2 regions of the Mesorhizobium hunchu genome follow, and region 1 is predicted to be linked to the other one. Evidence: predicted binding sites of a transcription regulator. Region 1 holds the regulator's gene; the other holds the start of a gene.
What was found. The regulator PhoB, encoded in region 1, activates phosphate uptake and scavenging genes when phosphate is short. The targets are predictions, from matches to a motif close to TGTCATNNANCTGTCAT.

Region 1 (7,491 bases):
GATGCGGATTGAGCGCAAGGCCGGCGCCTGAGAGAGAAGACCGACATGACCGTCGCCGCCGCAACCTCCCTTCACAGCCGCCGCAAGGTGCGCAATTCGGCGATGATGACGCTCTGCGTCGTCGCCGCCGGCATCGGCCTCGCCTGGCTTGCCCTCATCCTCGGCGCGCTGGTCTGGAAAGGGCTGGCCGGCGTCAATCTCGCCGTCTTCACTGAAATGACTCCGCCTCCGGGCGATGCGGGCGGCCTGCTCAACGCCATCTACGGCTCGGTCGTCATGACGGTCATCGCCGTGGCCGTCGGCACGCCGGTCGGCGTCATGGCCGGCACCTACATGGCCGAGTACGGGCGCTTCTCGAAGCTGACCACGGTCGTGCGCTTCATCAACGATATCCTGCTGTCGGCGCCCTCGATTATCATCGGCCTGTTCGTCTACGAACTGGTGGTGCGCCCGATGGGCCATTTCTCGGCGCTCGCCGGCGCGGTGGCGCTGGCGATCCTAGTCATACCGGTGGTGGTGCGCACCACCGAGGACATGCTGAACCTGGTGCCCAACACGCTGCGCGAGGCCGGTACGGCGATCGGCGCGCCGCGCTGGATCGTCATCCGCTCGGTCGCCTACCGCGCCGCGCTGTCGGGCATCGTCACCGGCATCCTTTTGTCGATCGCCCGCATCTCGGGCGAGACGGCGCCGCTGCTCTTCACCGCGCTCAACAACCAGTTCTGGTCGAGCAATCTCAATGCTCCGATGGCCAGCCTGCCCGTGACCATCTTCCAGTTCGCGCTCAGCCCCTATGAGGAATGGCAGCAGCTCGCCTGGACCGGAGCGCTTATCATCACCCTGACGGTGCTGGGCCTTTCGATCTTCGCCCGCAGCCTCACCGGACGCAGAGAGGACAGATGAAACCGATGTTGTCCACCGAACTCGACGTGGCCGCCGAACCGGCCGCCGAGACCGCCAAGATCGAGGTCAGGCACCTCAATTTCCATTACGGCCAGTCGAAGGCGCTGAAGGACATTTCGCTGTCCCTGCCGGCGCGCTCTGTCACCGCCTTCATCGGTCCGTCGGGCTGCGGCAAGTCGACCCTGCTCAGGTGCTTCAACCGCATCTATGAGCTCTATCCGCGCCAGAGCGCCGACGGCGAGATCCTGCTCGACGGCCGCAATATCCTCGACCGCTCGCAGGACCTCAACCTGTTGCGCACCCGCATCGGCATGGTGTTCCAGAAGCCGACGCCGTTCCCGATGTCGATCTACGAGAATATCGCCTTTGGCGTGAGGCTCTACGAGAAACTGCCGAAGTCCGAGATGGACGGGCGCGTGGAACATGCCCTGAAGCGCGCTGCGCTGTGGACCGAGGTCAAGGACAAGCTCGACGCCAGCGGCCTGTCGCTTTCGGGCGGCCAGCAGCAGCGCCTGTGCATCGCCCGCACGGTCGCGGTCAAGCCCGAGGTGATCCTGCTGGACGAGCCGGCCTCGGCCCTCGATCCGCTGTCGACGGCCAAGATCGAGGAACTGATCGACGAACTGAAGGACGACTACACGATCGTCATCGTCACCCACAACATGCAGCAGGCGGCGCGCGTCTCCTCCAAGACCGCCTTCATGTATCTCGGCGAGCTGATCGAGTTCGACAAGACCGAGAAGATCTTCACCTCGCCGCGCGAGAAGCGCACTCAGGACTACATCACCGGCCGGTTCGGCTGAGCGGCGGCACCGGATAACGGGGAAGGCAGATGGCTGAACATACGGTTGCATCCTTCGACGACGATCTGCGCGAGATCGGGCAGATCATCGACGGGATGGGCGAACTGGCCGGCACGATGGTCGGCGGCGCGACGAAGGCGCTTTTGTCGGCGGATGTCGCGCTGGCGCAGCGCGTCGTCTCCGACGACATCGTCATGGACGAGCGCCAGCGCGAGCTGGATTCCCGCGCCATCACGCTGATCGCCCGGCGCCAGCCGATGGCCGACGACCTGCGCTCGGTGCTGGGGGCGATCCGCATGGCCGGCGATCTGGAGCGGATCGGCGACCTTGCCAAGAACATTGCCAAGCGGGTCGGCGCCGTCGGCGAGAACGCCGTGCCGCGCGACCTGTCCCATTCGATCGAGGGCATGGCCCATCTGGTGCTCGAACAGGTCGACGACGTCATCCGCGACTATGCAGCGGGTGACGCCGCCGCGCTTACCCGGCTGCGCGCCAGCGACGAGAGCATCGACGCGCGCTATACGGCTGTCTTCCGCGAACTCCTGACCTACATGATGGAGGACCCGCGCAACATAACCGCCTGCACGCATCTTTTGTTCTGCGCCAAGAACCTGGAGCGCATCGGCGACCACGTGACCAACATCGCCGAAAATGCGTATTATATCCTGACAGGCGAACAGTTGCCGCCCAATCGTCCCAAGCGGGACGAGACGGCGGCGGCCTGAGGCAAGGTTTGGAACCGATGATCGCACCGCGCGTCATGGTGGTCGAGGACGAGGAGCCGCTCGGCGTGCTCCTGCGCTACAATCTCGAATCGGAGGGCTATCAGGTCGAGGTCGTCACGCGTGGCGACGAGGCCGAGGTGCGGCTGCAGGAAAGCACGCCCGACCTGCTGGTCCTGGACTGGATGGTGCCGGCGGTGTCGGGCATCGAGCTTTGCCGGCGCCTCAGGATGCGGCCGCAGACGGAGCGCCTGCCGATCATCATGCTGACGGCGCGCGGCGAGGAAAGCGACCGCGTGCGTGGCCTGCAGACGGGCGCCGACGACTATCTGGTCAAGCCGTTCTCGACGCCGGAATTCATGGCGCGCGTCAAGGCGCTGCTGCGCCGCGCGAAGCCGGAAGTGCTGTCGTCCGTGCTGAAGGTGGGCGACATCATGCTCGACCGCGAGCAGCACCGGGTCTACCGCAAGAAAAGCGAGATCAGGCTCGGCCCGACCGAGTTCCGGCTGCTCGAATTCATGATGCGGCATCCCGGCCGCGTCTTCTCGCGCAGCCAGCTTCTCGACAATGTCTGGGGCGAGACGATCTATATCGACGAGCGGACCGTTGACGTGCATGTCGGGCGGCTGCGCAAGGCGGTCAACACCGGCAGGATGCCCGATGTCATCCGCACCATTCGCGGCGCCGGCTACGCCATCCGAGAAGATTAAGCCGCGACGCCTGGCGCGCGCAGCGCTTCCTCGACGATGGTTACCGCACGCCTGCCGCGCATCTCTGGCGCTCGGCGGATCTTCGTCCGGTATCGCCTATGGTCAGCATGACCTGCGGATATCGCTGTCCCAATATCCAGCCATTGTGTTGACGCGCCAGATTGCTAAGAAGGGCGTAGCCTTTAGCGGACCACGCCGATAATTGAAGAAGTTGTTGCCCATCGCAGCGTTTGTGGCTGTCGCCCTGGTGAGCCTCGCCATGGCCGGTTTCGCCTTTTTCGCCTCGCAGGAGGCGGCGCGCATCAAGTTCGCCGCCACGGCTGACGATACGCTGAACCGCATAGAGAGCCGCGTCGATCTCCATCTGTCGCTGCTGCGGGCGACGCAGGCGCTGTTCGACGCCCGCAACGGCAAAATCAGGCAGAGCGAGTTCAAGGCGTTCTTCGATGCGCTGGACGTCGACGGCAATTTCGCCGGCCTGCGCGGCATCGGCTTCCTGAGATTGGTCAAGGCCGGAAATGAAGCCGTGGCGGAACGCGAGATGCGCGACGACCAGGGCCTCGACCGATCCATCTACCCGGCATCGACCCTGGCGTGGCGCGCGCCCATCGTGCTCTTCGAGCCGCTGGACGACGCGACCCGAACCGCCATCGGTTACGACATGATGAGCGATCCTGTGCGCCGGGCGGCGATCCAGAAGGCCATGGTCGACGATGAGCAGCACGCCAGCGGATTGACGATGCTGGGCAAGAACACCGGCACGGGGCAGGGATATCCAGGCTTTATGGTGTTCGTGCGCCTGACCGTATCGACCGCGCCGGACGTCGTGGACACCAAGACCACCGTCACGAGCGGATTCCTGTATGCCGCGTTCCGCGCCAAGGAACTGTTCGAGGCGGCCCTTCGGCGCGCGCCGTTGCTGCCGGTGAATATCGAGGTCTATGACGGGCGCGTCGATCCCGACAATCTCATGTTCCGTTCGCAAACACCGCCGACGAATGCGTTCGGCGACAAACTCCTGGCGACGCGGCAGATGACGGTGGCCGGGCGCGAATGGACGATCCTGTTCAGGCCGACCAGTGCGTTTTCGGCGCCGTCGTCGCGGATCGTTCCCATCATGCTCGGCATTTTCGGCCTGCTGCTGGCCAGCGCGATCGCGCTGGTGTCGCGCTATCAGGAGCGGGCCTACGATGCTGTCGCGCAATTGCACGAAAGCTCGGAAAAGAGCCTGCTCGAAAAGGATCTGATGCTTCAGGAAATGAAGCATCGCATCAAGAATTCGATCACCCGGGTGCTGGCTATCGCGCGCCAGACGGCGGCAGGCTCGAAAGATATAGACGAGTTCTCCAACTCCTTCGCGGCGCGGCTTCAGGCGATGGCCGCTTCGCAGGACATGCTGACGCGATCGCGCTGGCAGAAAGCCGATCTCAGCGATCTGTTGCGGATCGAACTCGGCCAGGTGTTCGGCAAGGAGCTGCCCGAAAACCTGTTGTCGGGACCGCAGGTGCTGCTCGACGAAACCACCACCCAGGCGCTCGGCCTGACCTTCCATGAGTTGGCCACCAACGCGCTCAAATATGGCGAGGCGGCGAAGTCGATCGATGCGCTGAACGTGTCATGGCGGCTGGAAGGGCTGGGACGGCACCGAACGCTTGCCCTCGACTGGAAAGAAAGAGGCCAGACGGATCTGGAAGCGCCTTCGAGGACGGGTTTCGGCACCAAGCTGATCGACATGAACATCACGCGCGAATTGCGTGGCACCATCAATCGCGACTTCCGGCCCGGCGGGCTGAGCGTCGCCATCCGGATTCCCCTGTCGGCCTGAACCCGCACCGTTTCACCGATGCCGCGTCGATATGCGTTCATTGTTAGTCGGCAACAGGGTAAGCGATACTATGGACGCAAAAAGGGGATCGGCTGGCCGATGCCCTGTTCTTACCGACGATCAACCGGGTGTCAGTTGCAGCGGGCCGTATAGATGCGACCGGTGCGCGGGCTGCGATACTGACAGTAGCCGTTGCGCAGGTTGCGGACCAGAAGGCCGGATCCCGCACCCACTGCGGCGCCGATGGCCGCGCCCTTCCAGCCGCCGATCGCGCCGCCGATCAGCGCTCCGGCGCCGGTGCCGACGCTGACATCCTGTTCCGTCGTGGTGCAGCCACTCAATGCCGCCACCGCCGCCACGGCCAACATAAGCTTGCGCATGAAGAACTCCTCTCGCTTTAAAAATCCCTCGCTTGACGGGACGGGCCAGCCGCCGGCGCAAGCTCAAGCCATACGTCGCATTTTTATCGTTTCAAGCCAACATGGTCTTTTTCGAAACCCGGCTCCGCAGACGCCACGACAAGGCTGTCACCGTCAACCGAACCCGGACGCTCGACCGAAGCCTCGATGCGGCCGTCCGGGCTGATGTCCCAGACGATTTCCCCGTCTTCCTCTTCCAGCGCGGGATCGACGGCAACGCATGTGCCGAAGACGCGCTCTCGCCGGCCCGCCATGTCGTCGAGCACGAAGGGACGGGTATCCGCGCATTCCTGAGCCGTCTCGAAGACGGGGACAGGGGCGGGAAGTTCCTTGCAACTGGAAAGGTCGTTGGAGCAACCGATGACCAGCAGGATGGCGGCGACGTGTTCCATGACTTGGAATCCTTTCTCGCCGCCAGAAACGGAGATGGCACGAGAAAGGTTCCGTCGGGAGATAGGGCAGCAATACCTGCTTCGAGACGCGCTCAGTCGGTCTCGAAATTGCCGTGTGGTACGGTGAGCCGGTACTGGAGCCGGTCGTCGTTGATGTCGAGCGCTGCGTTGCCGTTGAGCGAAGCGGGGACGACCCGTTCCAGTGCGATGGAACCGAAGCGCTTCGCGCCGTTGCCGCGGGAGTCTTTTTCGATGCGTTCGCTCCAGATGAGCGACAGGGCCGGCGCCTCGTCGTCGTCGCTTCCCAGGTCCGCCGATACGTCGACGAATCCGTCGGGGTGGGACAAGGCGCCGTAACTGACCGAATTCACCGCCAGTTCGTGCAGCGCAAGGCCGATGTGGAGAGCGGCATTCGGATTGAGGAAGGGATTGACGCCTTCGAAGCGAAGGCTGTGTGCGGAATCGGCGCTGTAGCGACCCACTTGGCCTTCCACAAGCTCTCTGAGCGCGGCGCCGCGCCAGTTGGACGAGGTCACCAGGTCCTGCGAAGCCGCCAGCGACTGGAGCCTGCCGCGAAAACGCGCCAGGAAATCGGCGATGGTCTCGGAATAGCGGCCGGTCTGCGAAGCGATGCTCTGGATGATGGCGAGCAGATTCTTCGACCGGTGGCTGAGCTCGCGCAGCAGGGCGCGCAAAGCCTGTTCGCGGCGCTTCTGCTCCGTGGTCTCGATCTTGGTGGTCATGACCCCCTGGACGTCGCCTTCGGTACTGAAATCGGCGTCCACCCATATATCGAACCAGCGCATGCCATCTTCGCCGGGGACGCTCAGTTCGAGGCGTTCGGGATTTCCGGTGGCGATGACATTGCGGCGCGCGGCCGCCAGACGCTCAGCCTGTAAGGGAGGGAGACCGCCCGCGCCGTCATCGGCGAACCACGGCGCCCGCATATTGCGCGCCCACACGGTCTTCAGGTCCCGATCCTGATAAAGAACGGCGATGCCGGCGTTGCGCAAGGCATGCAGCAATGCACGGCCAAGCTGATCGTCCTTCGACCCATCGGGCAGAGCCACGACCTCTTCCGCGTCCTTACTCTTTCCTTGCTCGCCGTTCCCTGAGCTCATCTGCCACCATTCGCCCCCGATATAAGCCGGCCGCCTGCTTGCCGCACGGGGATTTCTCCCTTGTCCCCCAGAAACAGTTCCGCCGGGCCGCTCTCCATGAGGAGCGCTGCCCGGCGGCGACTGGAATCCGCTTGAGGGGTGCGGTTTCCAGCGTTCCCATCTTTCGCGTCACGCCCGGCGGAATATACCGGCAAGCAGGGAAATCACCAGGAAGGCGAGGAAGATGAAGAACAGAATCTTCGCCAATCCTGCGGACGCCCCGGCGATGCCGCCGAAACCGAGCGCTCCGGCGATGATCGCCACGACGAGAAAAACTAGCGCCCAGTAGAGCATGGTCGTCTCCTTAGAATGCTGCGCCACAACGTCCGCGCGCCGGCCTTGGTTCCGTCTGCGTGAGAAAAAGCGCCATGAGCGCGTCCAGCCTCAGGCCGCTGCCTTGGCCTGCCGGTCGAAGAACAGCGCCTGGCTTATCAGCGCCTTGACCATGTCTGGATTGAACGGCTTGGTGACCAGGAAAGCCGGCTCCGGTCGCTCGCCGGTCAGCAGCCGCTCCGGGAAGGCCGTGATGAAGATGACCGGCACCGGCGTCGAGGAGA
Region 2 (7,491 bases), on a different contig from region 1:
GTAGGCGTCGCCCGTCAGCCCGTACCCCACGACCTCGCCGTAGATTTTCGCGCCGCGCGCCTTGGCGTGCTCGAGTTCCTCCAGCACCACCACGCCGGCGCCCTCGCCCATGACGAAGCCGTCGCGGTCACGGTCATACGGTCGCGACGCCTTCTCCGGCGTGTCGTTGTAGTCCGTAGAGAGCGCGCGGCAGGCGGCAAAGCCGGCCAGCGACAGACGTGTGACGGCGGCTTCGGCACCGCCGGCCACCATGACGTCGGCGTCGCCGAACTGGATCAGCCGCGCCGCGTCGCCGATGGCGTGCGCGCCCGTCGAACAGGCGGTGACCACGGCATGATTCGGGCCTTTCAGCCCGTGCTTGATCGACACCTGGCCGGACACCAGATTGATGATGTTGCCGGGAATGAAGAACGGGCTGATGCGGCGCGGGCCGCGTTCCTGCATGAGCAGAGCGTTCTCGGCGATCCCCTCGATGCCGCCGATGCCGGAGCCGATCATCACGCCGGTCGCGCAACGATCCGCCTCGGTCTGCGGAACCCAGCCGGAATCCCGCAACGCCTCGTCCGCGGCCGCGATGCCGTAGAGGATGAAGTCGCCGATCTTGCGAAGCTCTTTCGGCTCCAGGACCGTCTCGGGGTTGAAGGTGCCCCCGGCGCCATCGCCACGCGGGATGACATTGGCGATCTTGCACGGCAGGTCGTCGACCTCGAACTCCGTCACGCGCCGCGCGGCGCTGCGCCCCGTGAGCAGCTGTTGCCAGCTGTGCTCGAAGCCCATGCCGAACGGCGAAAGGAGCCCAAGGCCCGTTACGACGACGCGCCGCATCACATGCCTATCCCGCGGATGCGATTCGCAGGCGTCAGGCCGAAGCCTTGTCGATGTACTTCACGGCATCGCCGACGGTGAGGATCGTCTCCGCCGCATCGTCCGGAATCTCGACGCCGAATTCTTCCTCGAACGCCATGACGAGTTCGACCGTGTCGAGGCTGTCCGCGCCAAGGTCGTCGATGAAGCTCGCCTGTTCGGTTACCTTGTCGGCATCCACACCAAGATGCTCGATAACGATCTTCTTGACGCGCTCTGCGGTGTCACTCATGTGGGCATCCTCGTCTGATGTTATGTCTGTCTTCGTTAGCGGCCACAATGCCGCTAATCAAGGGCAAAGATAGTCCTGCTGAAATCGCCGGGCGAACGCCGAAGTCTGGTGCCGGGTCGCCAGGTTGCGGGTCGCAATACACGAAAAGGCGGCACTGTCCAAGGCGAAATGGCCTTTCCCAAGCCCTCGCGCGACGCTCAGATCATGGCCATTCCGCCGTTGACGTGAACGGTCTGCCCCGTCACGTAGCCCGCCTCGTCCGAGGCCAGCCAGGCGACGGCCGAAGCCACTTCGGCGCCTGTTCCCATCCGCTTCATGGGGATGGCGGCCATGATGGCTTCTTTCTGCTTGTCGTTCAGCTTGCCGGTCATGGCCGATTCGATAAAACCCGGCGCCACGCAATTGACCGTGATGTTACGGGTGGCGATCTCCTGCGCCAGCGACTTGGAAAAGCCGATCATGCCGGCCTTGGAGGCGCAGTAGTTGGCCTGGCCCGGGTTGCCGGTGACGCCGACCACGGAGGTGATGTTGATGATGCGGCCGTGACGGCGGCGCATCATCGGATGCGTCAGTTCCCGCGTCAGCCGGAAGACGGCGCCGAGATTGACGTCGAGCACGGCGTCCCAGTCCTCGTCGGACATCCTGACGAACAGTCCGTCGCGAGTGATGCCGGCGTTGTTGACCAGAATGTCGACGCCTTCCAGTTCGGCCTCCGCCTTCTGGCCGAGCGCCTTGACCTGATCCCGGTCAGAGAGGTCGGCCGGAAACAGCTTGACCCGCTCACCGAGATCGCCTGCCAGCGCTTCCAGTCTCTCGACCCGAGTGCCATGCAGCCCGACGATGGCGCCCTGCGCATGCAGGATGCGCGCGATCGCCTCGCCGATGCCCCCGGATGCGCCTGTGACGAGCGCCTTGCGGCCGGTCAGGTCGAACATTTTTTTCTCCTCGATCGCTCCCTCATAAGGGAGAAGTCAATCCAGATGCCTAGCCGAGCGACGCCAGAGCTGCATCGACATCGGCGGGCGCGCCGACATTGGCTACCGCGATATCGCGATTGATACGCCGCGCCAATCCCGAAAGCACCTTGCCGGCTCCGATTTCGTAGAGCGTGGTGACGCCCTCGGCGCCGAACCATTCCACCGTCTCGCGCCAGCGCACCCGTCCGGTGACCTGCTCGACCAGACGCGCGGCGATTGTTTCCGGATCGCTGGTGGGGGTCACGGACACATTGGACACCACAGGCACGACCGGCGGATTCTTCGCCACGCCCGCCAGCGCCTCGCGCATGGCGTCGGCGGCGGGCTGCATCAACGCCGAGTGGAAGGGCGCGGAGACCTGCAGCATCAGGGCGCGCTTGGCACCCTTTTCGCTGCACAGCGCGGCTGCCCGCTCGACGGCGGCCCTGGCGCCGGAAATGACGAGTTGCCCGCCGCCATTGTCATTGGCGACCTGGCACACCGCCCCTTGCGCGGCCTCGGCGCAGGCCGTCTCCACGTCGGCCTGCTCCAGCCCGATGATGGCGGCCATCGCCCCCTCGCCCACCGGGACGGCCGACTGCATCGCGTTGCCGCGGATGCGCAGGAGCCGGGCCGCGTCGGCGATGGAGACGAATCCCGCGGCAGCGAGCGCGGAATATTCGCCCAGCGAATGACCGGCGACGTAGCCGACCTTGTCCTTCAGGGAGAACCCCCTGGATTCCAAGGCCCTCATGGCCGCCAGCGAAACCGCCATCAGTGCCGGCTGCGCATTGGCGGTCAGCATCAGGGTTTCCTCCGGCCCCTCCCAGATGAGCTTCGACAGCTTCTCGCCGAGCGCTTCATCGACCTCTTCGAAGACCCTGCGCGCTTCCGGGTATGACTCGGCAAGGTCCTTGCCCATGCCGACCGCCTGGCTGCCCTGTCCGGGAAATGTAAATGCGATGGCCATGTTACGCCCCGTTTTCGATCGCCCTGCGTGTGACCAAGGCGGCCTTGCAAGTCAAGCCCCGTCCCCGGCGGCCTCGAAGAGCTGAAAGGCTAACCCACCTGTTTCAAAAGAGCTTTTTCGATCACTCATGATTAAAACCGAACACGAATCTTTTGCCGGCTCTTCCCAATTTTGCCGCAACCTTTAGGCTGATATGACATTGAGATGACGGTTCCGTGACGCTTTTCACGGCTGAGGGCTTGGAATTGGAACGGAAAAAAGACACCCGCCATCGGGCGCATCCGCCAGTCGCCGACGCTGAATTTTCAGCCTCCGGCACGTGGGCATCATTCAGGGCCGGACTGGGCTACGCCCTTGTCTCGCTCCTTGCCGCGGCCGTTCTCGTCTTCCTGATCGAGCTGATTTTCCGTGGCGATTTCGCTGCTACGGTCGGTTTCTTCCTGCAACCCTTCAAACCAGGATGGACGACCGTCATCCTTTTCACGCTTATTCTGGTGGCGCTGGATGCCATCCTTGGCCGCAGGTATCAGGGACTGATGGTCGTCGCGCCGCTGACCTTGTCGCTGGCTTTCGTCGGCCACCAGAAGTCGCACTATCTTGGCGACCCGCTCTATCCAACCGATTTCCTCTATGCGCGCCAGATCGTCGATCTCATGCCGTTGCTTGTGCGTGAACGTCCATGGACCGCCGTCGCCATGGCTGTCGGCATCGTCGCCGGGCTTGCGCTTCTCGTCTACACATGGCGTGAATGGCGCCGACGCATGCCGCGCCTGACCTATAAGGGCAGACTGGCGCGCCTTGCGCTTTGCCTGCCGATGCTGGCCTTCTTCGTCTCGATCATGGACTACGCGACGTTTTCGTGGACGCGCGACCGCCTCCAGATCATCCCCATGATGTGGGACCAGAAGGAAAACTACGCTTCCAACGGTTTCGCACTCGCCTTTGCGCTCAACGTGCCTATGGCGCATGTCGGCGCGCCCTCCGGCTATTCCGCCAAGGCCATTGACGCAATCGCCAAACCGAGGGTCGCACCGTCGATGCCGGCGGAAAAGCCCGACATCATCATCGTGATGAGCGAATCCTTCTGGGATCCGACGCAACTGCCGGGCGTGTCGATCACGCCCGATCCCATTCCGCACGTCAGGTCGCTGCGCTCGGGCTCGATGTTTTCGCCCGAGTTCGGCGGCATGACCGCAAATATCGAATTCGAGACGCTGACAGGTTTTTCGAACGCATTCCTGCCCACCGGCAGCATTCCCTACCAGCAATATGTGCGCGCGCCGATCCCATCTGTTGCCAACTTCCTGAAGAGCGAAGGCTACGAGGCGCGTGCCATCCACCCCGGCACCAACTGGTTCTGGAACCGGACCAACGTCTACGCCGACTTCGGCTTCGACGACTTCAAGTCCGAAGAGACGCTGCCGCCGATGCAGAAGCGTGGGCCGCTCGCCTCGGACGCCGCGATGACGGACGAGATCATCAAGGAAGCCGACGCCACCGAGAAGCCGTTCTTCTTCTTCGCCGTCAGCCTCCAGAATCACGGCCCTTACGAGCCGCACCGCTATTCGGACACAACGCACACCGTCGAGGCACCGATCAGCGATTGGGCATGCGCCTCGCTGCTTAGCTACGCCGAGGGCGCGTCGGACGCCGACAAGGGTCTCGAGAGACTGGTGGAATGGGCCAAGGCGCGCAAGCGCCCGACGGTCATTGCTTTCTTCGGCGACCACCTGCCGCCGCTCGGTCCCGTCTATGTTGAAACCGGCTTCCTGAAAGACAATGTCGCGCCGCGCCGCGAGCCGGCCGAGCAGATGAAGCCGCACCACGAGACGCCGCTGGTGATCTGGTCGAACAAGACGGGACCGGTCAAGGATCTCGGACCGGTCAGCCCGGCCTTCCTGCCCTATCATATCCTCAAGACGGCAGGTATCACCCACCCCTACTACACCGGCTTCCTCGGCGACCTGCAGAAGCACTATGCGGTGGTCGACCGCAACATGCTGCTGGAAACGGACGGGCAAGCGGTGATGGACTGGGCGCGTCAGAAGAAGATCGACCCGATGGTCCGCGATTTCCGCTATCTCCAGTACGACATGATGTTCGGCAAGCGTCGCGGCGCGGCCGAGTTCTTCCCCGAAACGGTCGACAAGCTAATCGCTCATACGAGCTGAGCGGTTTTCACCGACGCCTTCTGGACGCGGCTTTGGGCCGCCGGAGACCGAAAACCTCCGCACACCGGTGAATTCGGTTGTCGACAGGTCAATCGTCGAGCGAATACCCGAGATAAGCCCGAGCCTGACGGCGCAGGCGTTGCTTCAGAACTTTCCGGTTTCCCTGAACACTTCGAATGTCGTGCGAATATGGTCGGCGACCGACTTGACCGGCGCGCTGGCTTCCGGTGATACGACCATCGCCAGACTGTAGTTGCCGATCTCGGGCAAGCCGTCCTTGGCACCGAGCGCAACCATGTCGCTTCCGAGGAACGAGCGCGGCAGGGGCGCGATCGCCAGGTCGGACATGATCGCGGCGCGCTGGCCGGCCGTATGCGCGCTCATATAGGCGACGCGATAGTTGCGACCCTCGCGGCCCAGGGCCTCCAGCGCGCCTGCCCGCCATGCGCAGCCTTCCTCCCAGACCGATATCGGCATGGGGTCACGCAGATGGGCGCAGCCGCCCTTGGCGCCCGCCCACACGATCGGCTCCGTCAGCAGCACTTCGGCACCGATGGCGCTGGCCTTATAGGAATTGGTCAAGAGCGTGATGTCGAGCGCCCGGTCGTCCATGCGCCGCCTGAGATTGATCGACTGGTCGATGGTCACGTCCACCGCGATCGCCGGATGCGACTGGGCGAAACGCTTGAGGACATGCGGCAGAACCCGCTCGCCATAGTCATCCGGCGAGCCCAGTCGCACGACGCCGACGATGTCGGGCACGATGAACTTGGAGACCGCCTCGCGATTGATCGCCAGCAGCCGGCGCGCATAGCCGAGCAGCATCTCGCCGTCGGTCGTCAACGACACGGAGCGCGCATCGCGGGCGAACACCGAACGACCGAGGATATCCTCCAGTTTCTTGATCTGCATGGAGACGGCCGACGGCGTGCGGTAGACCGCCGTCGCCGCGGTGGTGAAGCTGCCGGTCTCGGCGATGGCCACGAACGTGCGCAGAACATCCAGATCGAGCAGCGGAAGGGGATGATTGAGAGGAGCGTTCACGCTTCACCTTTCAATTTTTCTGATAGAAAACATCATACCATTTCGTTTGATTGAACGTCAATCCGAGCTCATATGGTTCCTGTCAATAGACGACAGCGAACGCGACCCGCCGTAGCGGCAAGCCGCCGCCAACCAAGGAGGAAGACCATGTCAACGATCCTGTCGACCATCGGTCGGATTGCCAGCGAATTCAACGCCGCGAGGACGCGCTACCGGACGGAACGCGCCATCTATGCCCTTCCGATCGAGTTGCAGAAGGATATCGGCTGGCCGGAAGCGCGCGGTGCAAACACTACCCTCTTCAACCGCGTTCATGATTGGGCCGGCGCGAAATGACCTGTGACAGTGTGTGTTGAGAAGCCCGCCGTCCGGCGGGCTTTTTTATTGCCTCCATCGAGACCCGCCTTGCCTGCATGGCGCATGTGAACCGGCCGCATGGCTTGCCGCAACCTGGCTACCTGCCTGTAAACACAGGTGATTCACCCAAATCGACCATGAGCGACATGTCGCATGTCGCTTTTCATATCAAGCGCTTCGCATTTGCGATTTCACGGCGAACCGCGCAGGCCTATATGCAGGCCAATCAACGAGCCGGCCCCACTCCATAACGCGAAGGCGACCCGTCTGAGCAACCGAATGGAGATTGATATGAAGCTGTTCAGCCGCTTCTTCGCCCGCCGCGAAAGCAACATGACCACCGTCATGGAACGCCAGCGCCTTTCCCGCACGATGCCCGGCCAGACCGGCGCCGTCGCCGCTGCCCGTTTGGGCTTCGTCGCCTAAGCCGAATCTGGTGCCGTACGCTTCGTTGCGGCCCCGATCATGACATGGCCGCCTCGATGACAGATCGGGGCGGCCTTTGTGCGTCCGCGGCATTTTTCCGCCGGCCGGGATCGACGTGCGCGACGGTTGCCGATTTGCGACCCCTCAATGAACCATGTCGCAAATTTAATCTGTCGTGAGCCGCCTACCCGATTGACAGCTAAGGTTTTTCCTGATGACGCTATGCTGATAGCGACGTTCAATTCGCGTCATTGGCTGGTGAGGGTCACTCGTGAACGCTATCAAGGATCCGGTCAAACGGTCGTTCGTCTTCTTCCTCGTTCCCGACTTCACGATGGTCGCGTTTGCGACCGCGCTGGACCCCTTGCGGCTGGCCAACAGGATGCTGGGCTACGAGGCCTACAAGTGGAGACTCGCCAGCATAGACGGCAAGCCCGTGCGGGCTTCCAACGGCGTGGAATGCGCCGTCCA

Region 2: a site for PhoB is predicted at 3,227-3,243, ahead of ABMA46_RS13280 (LTA synthase family protein). Genes of this name have one in related genera too.

The regions. Positions count from the first base shown of each region.
Region 1 covers NZ_JBEBMG010000002.1:613,034-620,524, reverse strand. The annotation lists gene pstC (phosphate ABC transporter permease subunit PstC) at 1-31, shown strand, start outside; gene pstA (phosphate ABC transporter permease PstA) at 46-903, shown strand; gene pstB (phosphate ABC transporter ATP-binding protein PstB) at 900-1,706, shown strand; gene phoU (phosphate signaling complex protein PhoU) at 1,736-2,431, shown strand; gene phoB (phosphate regulon transcriptional regulator PhoB) at 2,449-3,138, shown strand; gene ABMA46_RS06495 (CHASE domain-containing protein) at 3,341-4,963, shown strand; gene ABMA46_RS06490 (YMGG-like glycine zipper-containing protein) at 5,095-5,343, opposite strand; gene ABMA46_RS06485 (hypothetical protein) at 5,427-5,774, opposite strand; gene ABMA46_RS06480 (sensor histidine kinase) at 5,867-6,895, opposite strand; gene ABMA46_RS06475 (DUF1328 domain-containing protein) at 7,064-7,228, opposite strand; gene ABMA46_RS06470 (response regulator) at 7,319-7,491, opposite strand, start outside.
Region 2 covers NZ_JBEBMG010000006.1:243,304-250,794, reverse strand. The annotation lists gene fabF (beta-ketoacyl-ACP synthase II) at 1-825, opposite strand, end outside; gene ABMA46_RS13295 (acyl carrier protein) at 860-1,096, opposite strand; gene fabG (3-oxoacyl-[acyl-carrier-protein] reductase) at 1,294-2,031, opposite strand; gene fabD (ACP S-malonyltransferase) at 2,081-3,022, opposite strand; gene ABMA46_RS13280 (LTA synthase family protein) at 3,364-5,193, shown strand; gene ABMA46_RS13275 (LysR substrate-binding domain-containing protein) at 5,338-6,237, opposite strand; gene ABMA46_RS13270 (hypothetical protein) at 6,385-6,573, shown strand; gene ABMA46_RS13265 (hypothetical protein) at 6,886-7,020, shown strand; gene ABMA46_RS13260 (GlxA family transcriptional regulator) at 7,355-7,491, shown strand, end outside.